4 regions of the Burkholderia sp. AU33423 genome follow, and region 3 is predicted to be linked to each of the others. Evidence: riboswitches for the same ligand, from Rfam matches in the RefSeq annotation. Region 3 holds a riboswitch; each other region holds the start of a gene.
What was found. Region 3 has a riboswitch for cobalamin ahead of cobA (uroporphyrinogen-III C-methyltransferase). Riboswitches for the same ligand answer to the same signal wherever they lie in the genome.
Positions count from the first base shown of each region.

Region 1: another riboswitch for cobalamin. It lies ahead of CFB50_RS13600 (FecCD family ABC transporter permease); the one in region 3 lies ahead of cobA (uroporphyrinogen-III C-methyltransferase).
Region 2: another riboswitch for cobalamin. It lies ahead of CFB50_RS31265 (CbtB domain-containing protein); the one in region 3 lies ahead of cobA (uroporphyrinogen-III C-methyltransferase).
Region 4: another riboswitch for cobalamin. It lies ahead of CFB50_RS26470 (TonB-dependent receptor domain-containing protein); the one in region 3 lies ahead of cobA (uroporphyrinogen-III C-methyltransferase).

Region 1 is NZ_NKFH01000005.1:245,938-249,719, forward strand. It holds gene CFB50_RS13595 (ABC transporter ATP-binding protein) at 1-269, opposite strand, end outside; gene CFB50_RS13600 (FecCD family ABC transporter permease) at 266-1,381, opposite strand; cobalamin riboswitch at 1,424-1,674, opposite strand; gene CFB50_RS13605 (ATPase) at 1,829-2,179, shown strand; gene CFB50_RS13610 (cell division protein ZapA) at 2,176-2,490, shown strand; RNA gene ssrS (6S RNA) at 2,572-2,753, shown strand; gene CFB50_RS13620 (EVE domain-containing protein) at 2,823-3,284, shown strand; gene CFB50_RS13625 (SIMPL domain-containing protein) at 3,465-3,782, shown strand, end outside.
Region 2 is NZ_NKFH01000007.1:2,842,899-2,846,680, forward strand. It holds gene CFB50_RS31250 (MFS transporter) at 1-892, shown strand, start outside; partial or broken gene CFB50_RS31255 (5-methyltetrahydropteroyltriglutamate--homocysteine S-methyltransferase) at 992-1,324, opposite strand; gene CFB50_RS31260 (CbtA family protein) at 1,413-2,135, opposite strand; gene CFB50_RS31265 (CbtB domain-containing protein) at 2,149-2,358, opposite strand; cobalamin riboswitch at 2,393-2,530, opposite strand; gene CFB50_RS31270 (histidine phosphatase family protein) at 2,580-3,167, shown strand; gene CFB50_RS31275 (inorganic phosphate transporter) at 3,353-3,782, shown strand, end outside.
Region 3 is NZ_NKFH01000004.1:1,366,717-1,370,498, reverse strand. It holds gene cobN (cobaltochelatase subunit CobN) at 1-95, opposite strand, end outside; gene cobW (cobalamin biosynthesis protein CobW) at 102-1,190, opposite strand; cobalamin riboswitch at 1,521-1,786, opposite strand; cobalamin riboswitch at 1,900-2,136, shown strand; gene cobA (uroporphyrinogen-III C-methyltransferase) at 2,307-3,056, shown strand; gene CFB50_RS09050 (cobalamin biosynthesis protein) at 3,053-3,430, shown strand; gene cobO (cob(I)yrinic acid a,c-diamide adenosyltransferase) at 3,468-3,782, shown strand, end outside.
Region 4 is NZ_NKFH01000007.1:1,757,788-1,761,569, forward strand. It holds gene CFB50_RS26465 (AraC family transcriptional regulator) at 1-600, shown strand, start outside; cobalamin riboswitch at 690-882, shown strand; gene CFB50_RS26470 (TonB-dependent receptor domain-containing protein) at 1,225-3,153, shown strand; gene CFB50_RS26475 (YdeI/OmpD-associated family protein) at 3,390-3,782, shown strand, end outside.

The sequences.
Region 1 (3,782 bases), on a different contig from region 3:
CGACGCTGCGCAAGCTGCTCGGGTGGCCACGCGGCAAGCGGCCGGCCGTCGACCTCGACGTGTCCGCCGGCCGGCGGCTGCAGCCCCGCGAGGGTCGCGAGCAGCGTCGTCTTGCCCGCGCCGTTCGGCCCGGCGACACACCAGATCTCGCCGGGACGAAACACCTGGGTGAAGCCGTCGAGCAGCGTACGCGCGCCGGCCTTCAGCGTCAGGCCGACGGCCGCGTAGTTCATGTCGCCGGCCGTGGCGTGCAGTGCGGCCCCCGTCATCGCATCGGCCTCCTCAACAACATCCACAGGAACACCGGCACGCCGATCAGCGCGGTCATCACGCCGACCGGCAGTTGCGCGGGCGCGATCACCGTGCGTGCGAGCAGGTCGGCCGCCATCACGCCGCCGCCGCCCGCGAGCATCGCGGCCGGCAGCAGCATTCGCTGGTCATTGCCGAAGGCGAGCCGCAGCGCGTGCGGCACGACGAGGCCGACGAAGCCGATCGTGCCGGCCGTCGTCACCGCTGCCGCGGCGGCCAGCGACGCGACGAGATAGATCCGCACGCGCAGGCGCGCAACGGGCACGCCGAGCGCGAGCGCGGTCGCGTCGCCGCGCAGCAGCACGTTCAGTTGCGGCGCGGCCGGCAGCGCGACGCAGGCGGCCACCAACAGCGCCCCCCACGCGAACCACGGCGCAGTCACGCCGTTCAGGTCGCCGGTCAGCCAGAAGATGATCCCGCGCAGCCGTGCATCGGGCGCGAGCGACAGCAGCAGCGTGACGAGTGCGCCCCACCCTGCCGCGATCACGACGCCCGTGAGCAGCAACCGCGGCGACGCATCGCGCGATTCGCCGCGCCACAGCTCGCGGCGCGCGAGACCGAGCACGAGCGCGACCGACACGAGCGAGCCGGCGAACGCCGACGCATCGACGAGCCACCACGCGCCACCCGCGATCATCGCGACGAGCGCGAAGCCGGCCGCGCCACCCGACACGCCGAGCACGTACGGCTCCGCGAGCGGATTGCGCAACAGTACCTGCAACAGTGCACCGGCCAGCGCGAGCAGCGCGCCGCACGCGAAGCCCGCGAGCGCGCGCGGCAGGCGCAGCGTGCGGACGATATCGGCGAACAGCGCGTCGCCGCCATGCGGCACGAGCGACGCGAGCGCCTGCCATGGCGACATCGGCACGCTGCCGATCGACAGCGACGCGACGAACAGCAACGCGACCGCCGCAGCCAGCGCGGTCCAGATCGCGGTGGCGCGCGCGGCGCTCATGCCGCGCACGGCGCCGCACACGACGTGCGGCGCACCCGCTTGCGGCAGCGGGCCGGTCGTGACGTGAGCGCCGCGCGGACGATTGGGGTCAGCATCGAAGAAGATTCCGTGAAGCATTGCGCGCCCCGCCTCCCCGCAGGCCGCGCGTCACGAAGCCCGTGCGGGCTCCCCGTCTCGGCCGGTATCCGGGCTGGCGGCGGTCCGGCTCGCCTTCCCGCGCGATCACGCGCAGTGGCCCGCGTCCGCATGCAGGACCTGCACGCGAAACGCGCCCGAGCCGGCCTGCGTCACGAGACGCGGCCGCTTACCGTTGCGGGGGCAGCGCAGGTTGGCGGGCTTCCGGCGCCCGCGCCCTGCTTCCCGTTTAACCGCGCGTTCCACGCGCGAGCACCGAGGCGGCGCCAGTTTAGGAGCGGGTCGCGCGAGCGTCAAGGAAGCGTCCGGACACGCACGGGACGCGCTGATTCGCGGCAAGAAGCAGGGGTGTTACGACTGGAAACGTTACAGATGTCGGATTGCGCGTTATTCCGCGCTAAAATGCTGGGTCTTTAGAGGACGCAGCAAATGCTCAACGAACTCGAAACCCTATCTCAAAATATTGGCCGTCTGATTTCGCTGAACAAGCGCTATCACTCGGAACGGCTCGCGCTCGAGGAGCAGGTCGCGCAATTGCGCGCGGATGCGGACACTGTCCGCGCGGAACTCGCGCAACTGCGCGACGAACGCGATGCACTTGCGGCCGAGCGTGACACGCTGTCGGCAAAGATCGACGACGCCCAGGTGAAACTGAACGCGATTCTCGAAAAGCTGCCGCGCTCGAAAAGTGTGGAGCAAGCCGACAACCAGCTCGACCTGCTGGATGCGCAGGCGCGTACGGATGGCGATGACGCGGCCAGCCACGGAGAACATGCATGAGCACCAAGCAGATCGAAGTCTCGATTCTCGGTCAGGCCTATCGGCTCGCCTGCTCGGCCGAGACCGAAGCGGCGCTGCTCGAAGCGGTCGCGCGCGTCGACGCCGAAATGTCGAAAATCCGCTCGAACAGCTCGGTACGCGGCACCGATCGCATCGCCGTGATGGCGGCGCTGTCGCTGGCGTCCGAATTGCTGCGACTGCAAACGAGCGTGCGGCACGGTGAAGCATTTCCGGCGGAGGAAATCCGTCGTACAATGCACCAGATGAACGAACAGCTCGGCGCGGTGCTCGCACAGCACGAGACGCAGTAACGTTTTAATCGATGCGTCGATTCCCCTTGATCTCGGCGATCAACGGTGGTCAAATTGGCGCATCGAATCACAGTTCAGTCAGCTTCCCTGCCTGGTTCGCCAAGGTCATATATTCCTTGAACCAATGCCATGTGCACGGTTGCGGAAATTTGTAGCACGGGCGCGCGCGTCACTCTGTCTGATGTACCCGAAGTGCTGCTAACTGCGACCAATTCTGAACCTCAGGTTCAGGATGCCGGCCTAGCGGCCAAGGCGGGGGCCTATCCAACGGCATCGGGAACTCCCGATGCCGTTTCCTTTTGCAACAGCCCTTTCTGCGTCGATCACGATCCATGCAATACTGGCTGATGAAGTCCGAACCGGACGAAGCAAGCATCGACGATCTCGCCAACGCACCGCAGCGCTCGCTGCCGTGGACCGGCGTGCGCAACTATCAGGCGCGCAATTTCATGCGCGACACGATGAAGATCGGCGACGGCGTGCTGTTCTATCACTCGAGCTGCCCCGAGCCGGGCATCGCGGGTCTCGCCGAAGTGTCGTCGACGCCCTACCCCGACCCCACGCAGTTCGATCCGAAAAGCCCCTATTACGACCCGAAGTCGACTCAGGAAGCACCGCGCTGGCTGCTCGTCGACGTGCGCTTCGTGAAGAAGTCGCCGCTCGTGCCGCTCGCGGCGCTGCGCGAACACGACGAACTCGCCGACATGCGCGTGCTCGCGCGCGGCAATCGGCTGTCGATCACGCCGGTCACGCGCGCCGAATGGCGCTTCATCACCGAAAAGCTGATGAAGTAGGCGCGCGCCAAAGGTCAAATCTGGTCAGTACGCGCCGCCGGCACGGAACTCGCGGCACTGTCGCGCGGCCTAAGCAACCGCTGTCGGCCGATCAGGCCGGCTGTCGTTTTTTCGTCGCGCGGTACGCCCGCGTCGTGCACGCGCAATCCGCGTGCACGCCCTCGCACAAGGAGTCCAACAATGACCAAGAAATCCGCACTCGCGCTGTCGCTCGCCCTTGCCGCCGCCGTTCCCGTCGCGCTGACGCTCGCGTCGACCGCCGCGCACGCGCAAACCGCGAACCCGCACTTTCCGGAGCCGGCAGGCGTGCTGTCGCTGTCGTCGCAGGCCAGCGCGGACGTGCCGCAGGACATCATCCACATCACGCTGTTCTACGAGCAGCAGGCCAAGGATCCGGGCAGCCTCACCGCGCAATTGAACCAGCGCGCCGATGCAGCGCTGTCGCAGGCAAAGGGCATATCGGGCGTCACCGCGCACACGGGCGCATTCTCCGTGTAC
Region 2 (3,782 bases), on a different contig from region 3:
CAAGCGCACGTTCTTCGCGTCGTTCGCGCAGCTCGGCAGCGCGAGCGGCCTGATCCTGTCGATGCTCGCGTTCGGCGCGATCAGCACGCTGTCGAAGGAAGACATGATGAGCTGGGGCTGGCGCGTGCCGTTCCTGGCAAGTTCCGTACTGCTGATCGTTGGCTTCGTGATCCGCGCGAGCGTGTCCGAGTCTCCCGAGTTCGAGGAAGTCAAGAAGAGCGGCAACATCGCGCAAAAGCCGCTGCGCGAAGCGCTCAAGTACTGGCCGCTGCTGCTGCTCGCGATCGGTGCGAACGTGTACGGCATCGCCGGCGTGTATTTCAGCAACATCTTCATGATCAGCTACGCGACGCAGTTCCTGTCGCTCGACCGGTCGATGGTGCTGCATTGCATGACGATCGTCGCCGTGCTGCAGTTCGTCGTGCAGCTCGCGGCCGCGTTCCTCGCACAGCGCTTCGGCACCACGCGCGTGCTGCTGATCACCGGCGCATGGGCCGCGATCGTCCCGTTCGTCATGCTGCCGCTCGTACACATGGGCACGCCGCTGTCGATCACGGTCGGCGTCGGCCTCGCGACGCTCGCGGAATCCGGCTACTACTCGGTGGTCGCGGGCTTCGTCAGCGGCATCTTCGTCGCGCGCATCCGCTACACGGCGATCTCGATCGCGTACCAGGTGTGCGGCGCGCTCGCCGGCGGCCTCACGCCGCTCGTCGCGACCATCATCGCGCAGAACACCGCGCCGCAATGGTGGCCGCTCGCGCTCCAGTACACGAGCGCCGCGATCGTGTCGTCGCTGTGCGTGTGGCTGATCTCGCGCCGCGTGAGCATCGACGATGCGGGCGCGCCCCGCAAGACGGCCGACACGTTGCCGCGCGCAGCACGCACGGCTTGACGCACACGCGCACCGGCCCGGCAGCTTCGCCCGCCCGGTGCTCGTACATCTGGGGGCGGCCGTCTGGCCGCCCTTCCTGTTTTCCGCACCGCGCCCCGATCAGTGCACCTGGTTGCGCAGCGTCTTCGCGGCGGCGACCATGTTCGTCAGCGCCGGAATCACTTCCGCCCACTGGCGCGTCTTCAGGCCGCAGTCCGGGTTCACCCACAGGCGTTCCGCCGGAATCCGCTCGGCCGCCTTCTTCATCAGGCCGACGATGTGCGCCTGCGTCGGGATGTTCGGCGAATGAATGTCGTACACGCCGGCCCTATTTCGTTCGGATTCCTGCACGCCGTTCGCGGTGATGCGGAACGATTCGACCGCCCACTTCAGGTACTCGCCCCACTGCGCGCGGCGCAGCGGCAGCCGCGCAGCGCGGCCTCGTCGATCGACTATCTGGCCGCGTTCGTCGCGCTGGCACGCGAATCGACGTGGAGCGCGCCGCGCATGCTGCGCTAGGCGCGCCCCGTAGCAATGCGCGTCAGGCGGCGCGCATGCCGATGCGTTCGGTACGCTCGACCCATGCGCCGAACAGCAGGCCGATCGTCGTCCACATGATCGCCTGCATGCCGATGGCCGCCACGCGGAACTTCCACAGCAACGCCGCCGGGAAATCGGCCGGCAACTCGCTGACCGACGGCAGCCCGATCTGCACGGCCGCGATGATCGCGACGAACACGAGCCCGGCGACGATCGACGCGTTCCACTGCCCGAGCTTCGCCAGCAGATGGCGGCGCACGCTGACCGAGAACACCATCGTCGCGACCGAGATCGTGATCATCAGGAAGAACAACCCCGTGCGATAGCCGATCGTGTCGGGGTCTCCGACCGACGGCGGATTGGCCGGGTACTTGATGTTCGGCACGATCACGAGCGCGACGAACGACGCCAGCGCAAGCCACGCAGCCAGCGGCCGTGCCGGGAGACGGCTGCCTCGGCCATACGCATACGCAAAGACCAGCGAGAACAGCCCGCCGAATGCCGCGCCGTAGGTCACGACGCCCGTCAGCAGACCGAGGCCGGCTTGCGTGTGGCGGCTGACCAGTTCAGGTTCCGGTGCTTCGCCTCGGGCGGCTTCGGCTTTTTCTTCGAAGGAGATTGCCTGATCGACTTGCGGTTCGCCGACGATTTTCGCGAAACCGAACGTGAGGAGGCCTGCGGCGATGCCTGCGAGCATCCCGCGCATGAGCAGCTTTCCGACCATCGTGAACTCCGCGTCAGTGGCAGGGGAAGCCGAGCAGATGGCGGCCGTCGTGGACGAACTCGTGGACATACATGCCCGGCACGAGCGACGTCGCCCCTTGTTCCGCACCGACGAAGTACAGCGCGAGCAACAGGATCAAGCCGACGAACACGGCCCACGGCAACAGTTCACGGACGGGGATGGGTGCCGGCACGACCGCCGGCTTCAGCACTGCTTCGCTCATGGATGCACCTCAGGGGGAATCGCGCCCCGACAAATGTTGGATGGGTACGAAGGCAGGTCTGGCTTCCGGGATCATGGATCACCGGTTACAGTGGCGCGACCGCGCCGGGATTGCACCGGCTTCCGCGTTTCGTATCGGGCGAATTGTACGCGCGAACGTTCGCGTATTGAAGCGGCGGCAGGTGATCGAATTCACTCGTCCCGGCCCATCCGAAAATCGACATGAACATGCATGCCTCGCTGCGCCTGATCGCACACGCCTCGACCCGGGCAATGCGCACCGGTACGTTTCCCGACGACGACCCGCTCGACGCGCACGGGCTCGCCGACGCCGCGGCGCTGCACGATCGGTGGGCACGCGTGACCGGCGCGCTCGTGCTGTGCAGCCCGGCCCGCTGTGCGGTGCAGACCGCCGATGCGCTCGGCCTGCATGCCGACATCGATGACGCGCTGCGCGACATCGACTACCGGAACTGGCGCGGCAAGCGGCTGCACGACCTCGCGCGCGACATGCCTGACGAAGTGGGCGCGTGGATCGGCAATCCCTGCGCGTCGCCGCACGGCGGCGAATCGTTCGATGCAGCGATGCGCCGCGTCGGCACATGGTTGAACGCGCTGCAACACGGCCGCGACATCGTCGCCATCACGCATGCGCCGATCGTTCGCGCGGCCGTCGCACATGCCATGCGACTGGATCCCGGCGCGGCAACCCGCATCGACGTCGCACCGCTGTCGTGCACGACATTCGCTGCGGCGCCGCACGGATGGACGTTGATCGCCGACGACGATCGGCGCGACACTGCGACGTAGCCGCCTGCCATGTTGCGTTCGCGATATCGACCACGACACAAGCCGACGTGTCGCGTCGTATTGCAATTGCCTGGCGATGTTCACCTTACATCGCTGTAAGACACGCCGCCCGTTGTCCCTGCTGTCATCAAACTGACTGCTAGCCGAAGCTAGGATCGGTCGCGGTTCCCTTACGAGATACCGTCATGAATCAGCCTGCTTCGTCTGCCCCGAGCAATTCGGGTTCCGTCGAGCGTACCAAGCAGCTCGGCTATGCCGTCTTCCTGCTGGTGCTCGCGATCGGTGCGGTCTATATCGCCACGCACCTGATCGACGATCTGTCGCCGATGCGCGAAGGATCGCTGTTCCCGTACCTGATGCTCGGCGCCGCGCTGCTGATCGCGCTCGGCTTCGAATTCGTCAACGGTTTCCACGACACCGCGAACGCGGTGGCGACCGTGATCTATACGCACTCGCTGACACCGAACGTCGCGGTGATCTGGTCCGGCCTGTGGAACTTCCTCGGCGTGATGATCTCGAGCGGCGCCGTCGCGTTCGGCATCCTGCAACTGCTGCCGGTCGAGCTGATCCTGCAGGTCGGCAGCGGTGCGGGCTTCGCGATGGTGTTCGCGCTGC
Region 3 (3,782 bases):
CTCAGGATCACGATGTCGGCCGGTTGCTGGTCGATCCGGACGACGCCCTGCGTATCGTCGACGAAGCCGCCCGGCGTGGTGCGCAGCAGATGCATCGTGCGTTACGCCTGTTGCGGCTCGGCCGCGCACGCGGCGTCGAACGCACGTTGCAGCGCGGCCGCGTCGAGATCTTCGCCGATCAGCACGAAGCGGCTCGCGCGCGTTTCGCCGTCCTGCCAGCGACGGTCGAAATAGCTGTCGAAGCGGCGGCCGACGCCCTGGATCACGAGCCGCATCGGCGCGCCGGGCAGCGCGGCGAAGCCTTTCGCGCGATAGATCGTGTGCGCTTCGACGACGCGCTGCAGCGCGGCGATCGTCGCTTCGCGCGTGCCGGCGTCGCCCGACACGACCACCGAGTCGAAATCGTCGTGATGGTGATCGTGATCGCCGTCGTCGGCCGAACCGTGATGGTCGTGACGCAGGTGGATCGTTTCTTCCGATGCCGATTCGAGGCCGAGCAGCATCGCGAGGTCGAGCTCGCCGCGCGTCGCGCGCACGATCTTCACCTGCGGCGGGATTTCTTCGCGAATCGCGGTTTCGATCTGCGCGAACTCGGCGTCGCCGACGAGATCGGCCTTGTTCACGATCACGAGATCGGCGGACGACAGTTGATCGGCGAACAGCTCGTGCAGCGGCGATTCGTGGTCGAGGTTCGGATCGGCGCGGCGCTGCGCGTCGACGGCCTGCGGGTTTTCCGCGAACTGGCCGCTTGCGGCGGCCGGCCCGTCGACGACGGTCACGACCGCGTCGACCGTGAAGCTGTTGCGGATCGTCGGCCAGTTGAACGCCTGCACGAGCGGCTTCGGCAGCGCGAGGCCCGACGTCTCGATCAGCACGTGGTCGATGTCCGCGCGGCGCTCGACGAGTGCTTCCATCACCGGATAGAACTCTTCCTGCACGGTGCAGCACAGGCAGCCGTTCGCGAGTTCGTACAGCTGGCCCGCCGCTTCGCCCTGCGCGCCTTCGGCATCCTCGCAGCCGATGCCGCAGCCCTTGAGGATTTCGCCGTCGATGCCGAGCTCGCCGAATTCGTTGACGATCACCGCGATGCGGCGGCCTTCGGCGTGCTGCAGGATGTGGCGCATCAGCGTCGTCTTGCCGCTGCCGAGAAAGCCCGTGACGATCGTGACGGGAAGCTTGCGTAGGGTCATGGTAGGTCCTGTGTCGAAAATGGAATCAGCCCGGGATCGTCGCGTCGATGGCGGCGTGGCAGTTCGTCTGGCGGATCGCGGGCATGCCGCCGCGCGATCCGGACGGACAGTCGCGGGACGGGCGGGACGACGAATCGGACATGGTGCTTCCTTGCGAACGGTCGACATCGTGAATGCCAACACGGCTGCTGCCGGCCCGGCTCGCGCTGCCTGCCATTCGCCACGCCGGCCGGCGCGGGTTCGCGCGGAGACGGATCGGTGGAGGAAGCGGGCAATGCGCGGGCGTCGGACCTGCTGCGGCCGTGGACGATGCGCCGCCTCCCCGCGGCGCTGAACCCCAACGTTTCGGCCGGTATCCGGGCTGACGAACACGCCGCTTCGCCTTCCCGGATGCGCGCGGCATCCAGTGGCGGTCGTCCGCACGCGCGTGGCATGCGGCGAAGCGGCGTTGCGTGGCGCATGCGCGCGACGCGTTCGCTTACCGTTGCGGGGGCAGCACAGGTTGGCTCGACTGCGGCGCAGGCAGGCTCCCTGTTTCCCGTTTAACTGCGCGCACCGGAGCGGCGCGCGCGAGCACCAAAACGCGTGCGAGTGTAGGCGGCGGTGCGGGGAGCGTCAAGGCGAAGCGGGCCGCCGGGCCCGGTTCCGGATGGCCGCCGCGCGTGGCCGGAAGCCGTGCGCGGCGGTTCGCGCGGGGGAGTCGCTGTGCTATCGTAGCGCCGCGTTCGGTGCTCGCATGCGCATTCCGCGCCTGCAGTTAAACGGGAAACAGGAGGCGGACCACCGCCCGGCCTGTGCTGTCCCCGCAACGGTACGCCGCCCGCGCGACGCGCTTCCCCGCGCACGCGCCCAGGCCGCCCACGATGCCACTGCCCGTCAGCCGGGCGGGAAGGCTGCGGCCTGGCAAGCGGCCAGCCCGGATACCGGCCGACGCAAGGGGCGAGCCCGACGCTCGCCGAACGCCCGATCCGCGGGGGACGGATGAGGTGCGCATTCCGCCCGCGTCCGCGCGGGCTTCGTTCGATCCGCCATGGTTTACCTGTCCGCTGGCCGCCGCCGTGCCGCCCGCCTGCCCTTTTCCGCTGTGACGACACGGTGCGCGCCGTGCCGCGCCCGATGAGCCGCGCCTGGCTCGTCGGCGCCGGCCCCGGCGACGCCGACCTGCTGACGCTCAAGGCCGTCCACGCGATCGGCGCGGCGGACGTGCTGCTCGTCGACGATCTCGTGAATCCCGACGTGCTGCGCCATGCGCGCGCCGATGCGCACATCGAGCACGTCGGCAAGCGCGGCGGTCATGCGTCGACGCCGCAGGAGACGATCGTCGTCGCGATGCTCGCGCATCTGCGCGCGGGCCGCAGCGTCGCGCGGCTCAAGGGCGGCGATCCGTTCGTGTTCGGCCGCGGCGGCGAGGAGCTGGCCGCGCTCGGCGCGGCGGGATTCCCGGTCGAGGTCGTGAACGGCGTCACCGCGGGCATCGCCGCGCCGGCCGCAATCGGCATCCCGGTCACGCAGCGCGGCGACGCGCAGGGCGTGATCTTCGTCACGGGCCACGGCGCGGGCGCCGACGAACCCGACTGGCGCGCGCTCGCGGCCACGCGCATGACGATCGTCATCTACATGGGCATCCGCCGGCTCGACGCGATCGCAACGGCGCTGCGCGAAGGCGGCTTGCCCGGCGAGACGCCGTGCGCGGCGATCGAGAACGCGACGCGCCCCGAACAACGCCACGTGCTCGCGACGCTCGACACGCTCGTCGAACGCATCGGCACGACCGGCATCGGTTCGCCGGCGATCGTCGTGATCGGTCGCGTCGCGGCGTTCGCCGACGATCCGGCGGTACGTGCCGCGCTCGGCGGCGGCGCATGATGCGTGTCGCGCTCGGCATTGGTTTTCGCGCAGGCGTGACGGCCGCGCAACTCGATGCTGCGATCCGCGCGGCGCTGATGCCGTACCCGGCCGCCGAACCGACGCTCGTGGCCACGCTCGCCGACAAGGCGCGCGCCCGCGCGCTGCGCACGCTGTGCGCGCGACGCGGCTGGCCGCTCGTCGCGTTCGATGCGGCGCAACTCGCGAGACACCCGGACCTGGCCGCGAGCGGCCCGTCGGCCGCCGCGCTCGCCCGCTTCGGCGTCGCGGGCGTGGCCGAGCCGTGCGCGCAGCTCGCGGCGCCGCACGGCCGGCTGCTGGGCCCCAAATCCATCCGGGACGGCGTGACGGTCGCACTCGCCGGCCCGCTTTGAACCCTTTGTTTCGCTTTCTTTCGACAGGACGAATCCGATGAAAACCGACGCCGAATCCCATCAACGGATGACCGAACGCCGCCGTGCGGGCCACGAGAAGAAGCAGGCTGCCGCCGTCAACGAGAAGGGCCTGCTGATCGTCAACACCGGCAACGGCAAGGGCAAGAGCACGGCCGCATTCGGCATGGCCGTGCGCGTGCTCGGCCACGGCATGCGGCTCGGTGTCGTGCAGTTCATCAAGGGCGCGCTGCACACGTCCGAGCGCGACTTCCTCGGCGCGGTGGCCGAATGCGATTTCGTGACGATGGGCGACGGCTATACGTGGAACACGCAGAACCGCGACGCCGACATC
Region 4 (3,782 bases), on a different contig from region 3:
ATCGGGCAGCCGCTGCGGCCGACCGACGTCTGGCTCGGCCATCCGCGCCGCGACGACGCGATGCCGCTGCTCGGGTTGTTCAACGCGCCCGTCGAGGTCGGCCGTCAGACCTACGGCTTCGCGTTCGATGCCGCACGGCTCGCGTGCCGCGTGACCCGGCAGCCGGCCGAGCTCGACGCGTTTCTCGTCGATTTTCCGTTTCGCCTGATCGATGCGGCGCCGGCCGTCGTGTCGTGGGCGCAGCAGGTGCGTGGCTTTCTCGATGCGGCGCTCGCGCACGAGCAGGCGTTGCCGGCACTCGCCGAGCTGGCCGCGTGGCTCGGCGTCAGCGAGGCGACGTTGCGGCGGCGGCTGGTCGCCGAAGGCAGCGGTTATCACGTGCTGCGGGAGCAGTGTCTCGCCGAGGCCGCGCAACGCTGCCTGCGCGAGTCGGACTGGCCGGTCGCACGGATCGCCGCGCATCTCGGGTTCGGCGGCGAGGAAGCATTCCGTCGCGCGTTCGTCAGGTGGACGGGTGTCGCCCCGAGCCGGTTTCGGCGCGATTGCATGGCAGCAAACCACGCCATTTCGTCAGACATGAAACGCGCCATCGACGCATGAAGGAAAGGATTTCGAAAGTTTTTGCGCGCCGATGACGTTTTTTCGCATCCCCGCACGGCCCGACAATTGACGCGCCGGAGCGCACGCCATTACCCTTGCGCGCTGATCGTTCCCAGGGATGGGATCAAAAGGGAACGCAGGAGAGGCCGCGCCTCGAGTCTGCGGCTGCCCCCGCAACTGTGAGCGGCGAATCCGTGCCACTGCATGCCACTGGGAAACCGGGAAGGCCGGCACGAATGACGACCCGCGAGCCAGGAGACCTGCCATCGACCCGAGGTCCAAGCAGCCGCACCGGGCGGGGTGTCCCGGCGCGCCAGGCACCGCTATTGGCGGTCGCCCGTTGCATGGACGGCCCGACCTCAGGATCCGCCCGATGTCCACTGTTACCGCATCCGCTTCCTCACCGGAAGCGTCGCGCCGGCACGCCGCCGGCATGCACGGCCCGCCTGCTCGCGCGCGCCGCTCCGTATTGATCGCGTCCGCCGGCATGTGCCGCGCCGATGCTCGCGACCGCGGCCCGCTCGGCCCGGTCGCGCGATAACCCGCTCACCGATAACAAAACCGGCGCTGCCCGCCGCCCGCCCACGATCGACGCATGCGCAGCCCGACCACAACGACAGCCTCATGAAGATTCGACACCTCCTTGCCACGTCCGCCGCGACCGCGCTTCTCTCGCCGCTCGCCCACGCAGCCGGCGACACCTCGGTTGCGCAACCGGCCCCGGCCGCCGAAGGCGCCGACCTGCAGACGATCAACGTGACCGACACACGCCGCCTGCCCGAGTCGTTCGACCAGCGCTATGCGACGACCCAGGTGCTCACGCGCACCGATCTCGACCGGTTGTCGCCGAGCGACCCGAGCATCACGCAGGCGCTCGCAACGCTGCCCGGCGTGACCGTCTCGCAGAACGGCGGGCCCGGCTCGTCCGCGTCGGTCAGCATCCGCGGCTCGTCGGCCAGCCAGGTCGCCGTGTTCATCGACGGCATCCGGATCGGCTCGCCGACCACCGGCATCGCGCCGTGGGCGGACCTGCCGACCGAAGCGTTCGAACGTGTCGAAGTGATCTCGGGGCCGGCCGCCGCGTCGTTCGGCGCCAATGCGATGGGCGGCGTCGTGCAGCTCTTCACGCGCCGCGCGGCCAACCAGCCGAACCAGACCACCGTGTCGTTCGGCGGCGGGTCGAACAAGACGTTCGACACGCAGCTGCGCACGTCGGGCACGGTGCCGTCGACCGGGCCGCTCGCCGCGCTCGGCGGGCTCACCTACTCGCTCGGCCTGCACTCGTACAACACGGCCGGCATCGACGCGACGCGGCCGTTCGCGTACGGGCATGAGGCGGGCCGCAACCCGTACCACGCGCAGGATCTCGACGCGCGCCTCGGCTACGCGCGCGACAACTGGTCGATCTCGACGTTCGCGCTGTATCACCGGTCCGATCTGTCCTACGACAACCGCGGCTTTGCGAACCGCCAGCTCGATCATCAGCTGACGACCGGTATCGCGTTCCACCTCGATATCACGCCGGACACGCAGTTCGACCAGTCGTTCGGTTATGCGAACGATCGCGGGTTCATCTACGCGAGCGATCCGACCATCCCGACCGACCAGATCAATTCGCAGCGCATCAGCACGTCGACGTCGCTGACGCATCAGGCGCGCGGATTCCATCTGTTCGGGCTGCCGCTGTCGGGCGAAACCAAGCTCGCATACGACTTCACGCGCGAGCAGGCATTCCTGCCGGTCGACATTCCGAACGGCGTGCCGACGCGCAACGATTCCGCGTTCTCGCTGCACCAGTCGGCAACGCTCGGCAGCGTGACGATGTTCCTCGCGGGGCGTCATGAAATCATCGCCGGGCAATCCGTGAATACGGGTAACGCGGCGCTGTCGTGGGCGATCACGCCGGTGTACACGGCGCGTGTGTCGTACGGCAATGCGTTCAAGCTGCCGTCGTTCAACGACCTGTACTACCCCGGCTACGGCAATCCGAACCTCAGCCCGGAACGCAGCACGTCGGTCGAGGCTGCGGTCGATGCGAACACGTCGTACGGTACGTTCACGGCCGCGATCTACGATACGCGCGTCAGCAACCTGATCGCGTACAACCCGGCGACGTTCTCGCCGATGAACATCGGCCGCGCGCATATTCGTGGCATCGACTTGTCGTACAAGGGGACGATCGGCCGCTCGACGCCGGTGAGCCTCGCGGTCGGGATCCTGAATCCGCAGGACGAAACCAACGACTCGTGGCTCAACCGCCGGCCGCGCCAGACGGTCAGCCTCAACATCGATCACACGTGGGATGAACTGCACCTGCATGCGTTGAGCACGGGGGCGTCGCTGCTTTATGGCGGCACGACGTTCGACGATCCGGCGAATTCGACCTATCTGCCTTCGTATCTGACGGTGGGCCTGCGCGCGTCGTACCGGATCAATTCACACCTGACGGTGTCGGCGACGGTGTCGAATCTGTTCGACCGGCAGTACATGACCGCGTATGGGTACAACACGCTTGGGCGGACGGCGTTCGGGAAGGTGAGTTATACGTTCTGACGGGGATGGGGAGGCTTTGGCCGGATAGGTGGCGAGGCCTCCCATTTGAAACGGCGTATCCGATGCCTGCGCGACCGATGCTTGAAACGGGTGATGCCACCCCAAAACCGGGCGACGGACTGACGGCAACCGAGCGGCCAGTCTTTCGTCGCACCGCGCACGTTGCCGTCCGTATCAACACTGTTAGACTGCGGACGCCCTCCCCGCACATGTAGTCAACCATTCAGGACAGTGACATGACCGAATGCGCGCTAACCTTTACCAGTCAGGCCGAATGGGAAAACTGGTTAGAGCAAAACGGCACCACTTCGGCCGGAGCATGGCTGCGTCTGGCGAAAAAAGGCACCGGCCAGCGCACCGTCACCTACGAACAGGCGCTGGAAAGCGCCCTCTGCCATGGCTGGATCGATGGTCAAAAGCGGGCCGAGAGCGAGCAATACTGGTTGCAACGCTTCACCCCGCGCTCCGCAAAAAGCATCTGGTCCAAACTCAACACAGACAGGGCTGAAGCGCTGATCGCCGCAGGCAGAATGCGCCCGCCCGGCTTGTGCGAAATCGAGAAAGCCAGAAAGGACGGCCGCTGGCAGGCTGCCTATACGTCGGCCAGCAACTCGATCGTGCCGGACGAC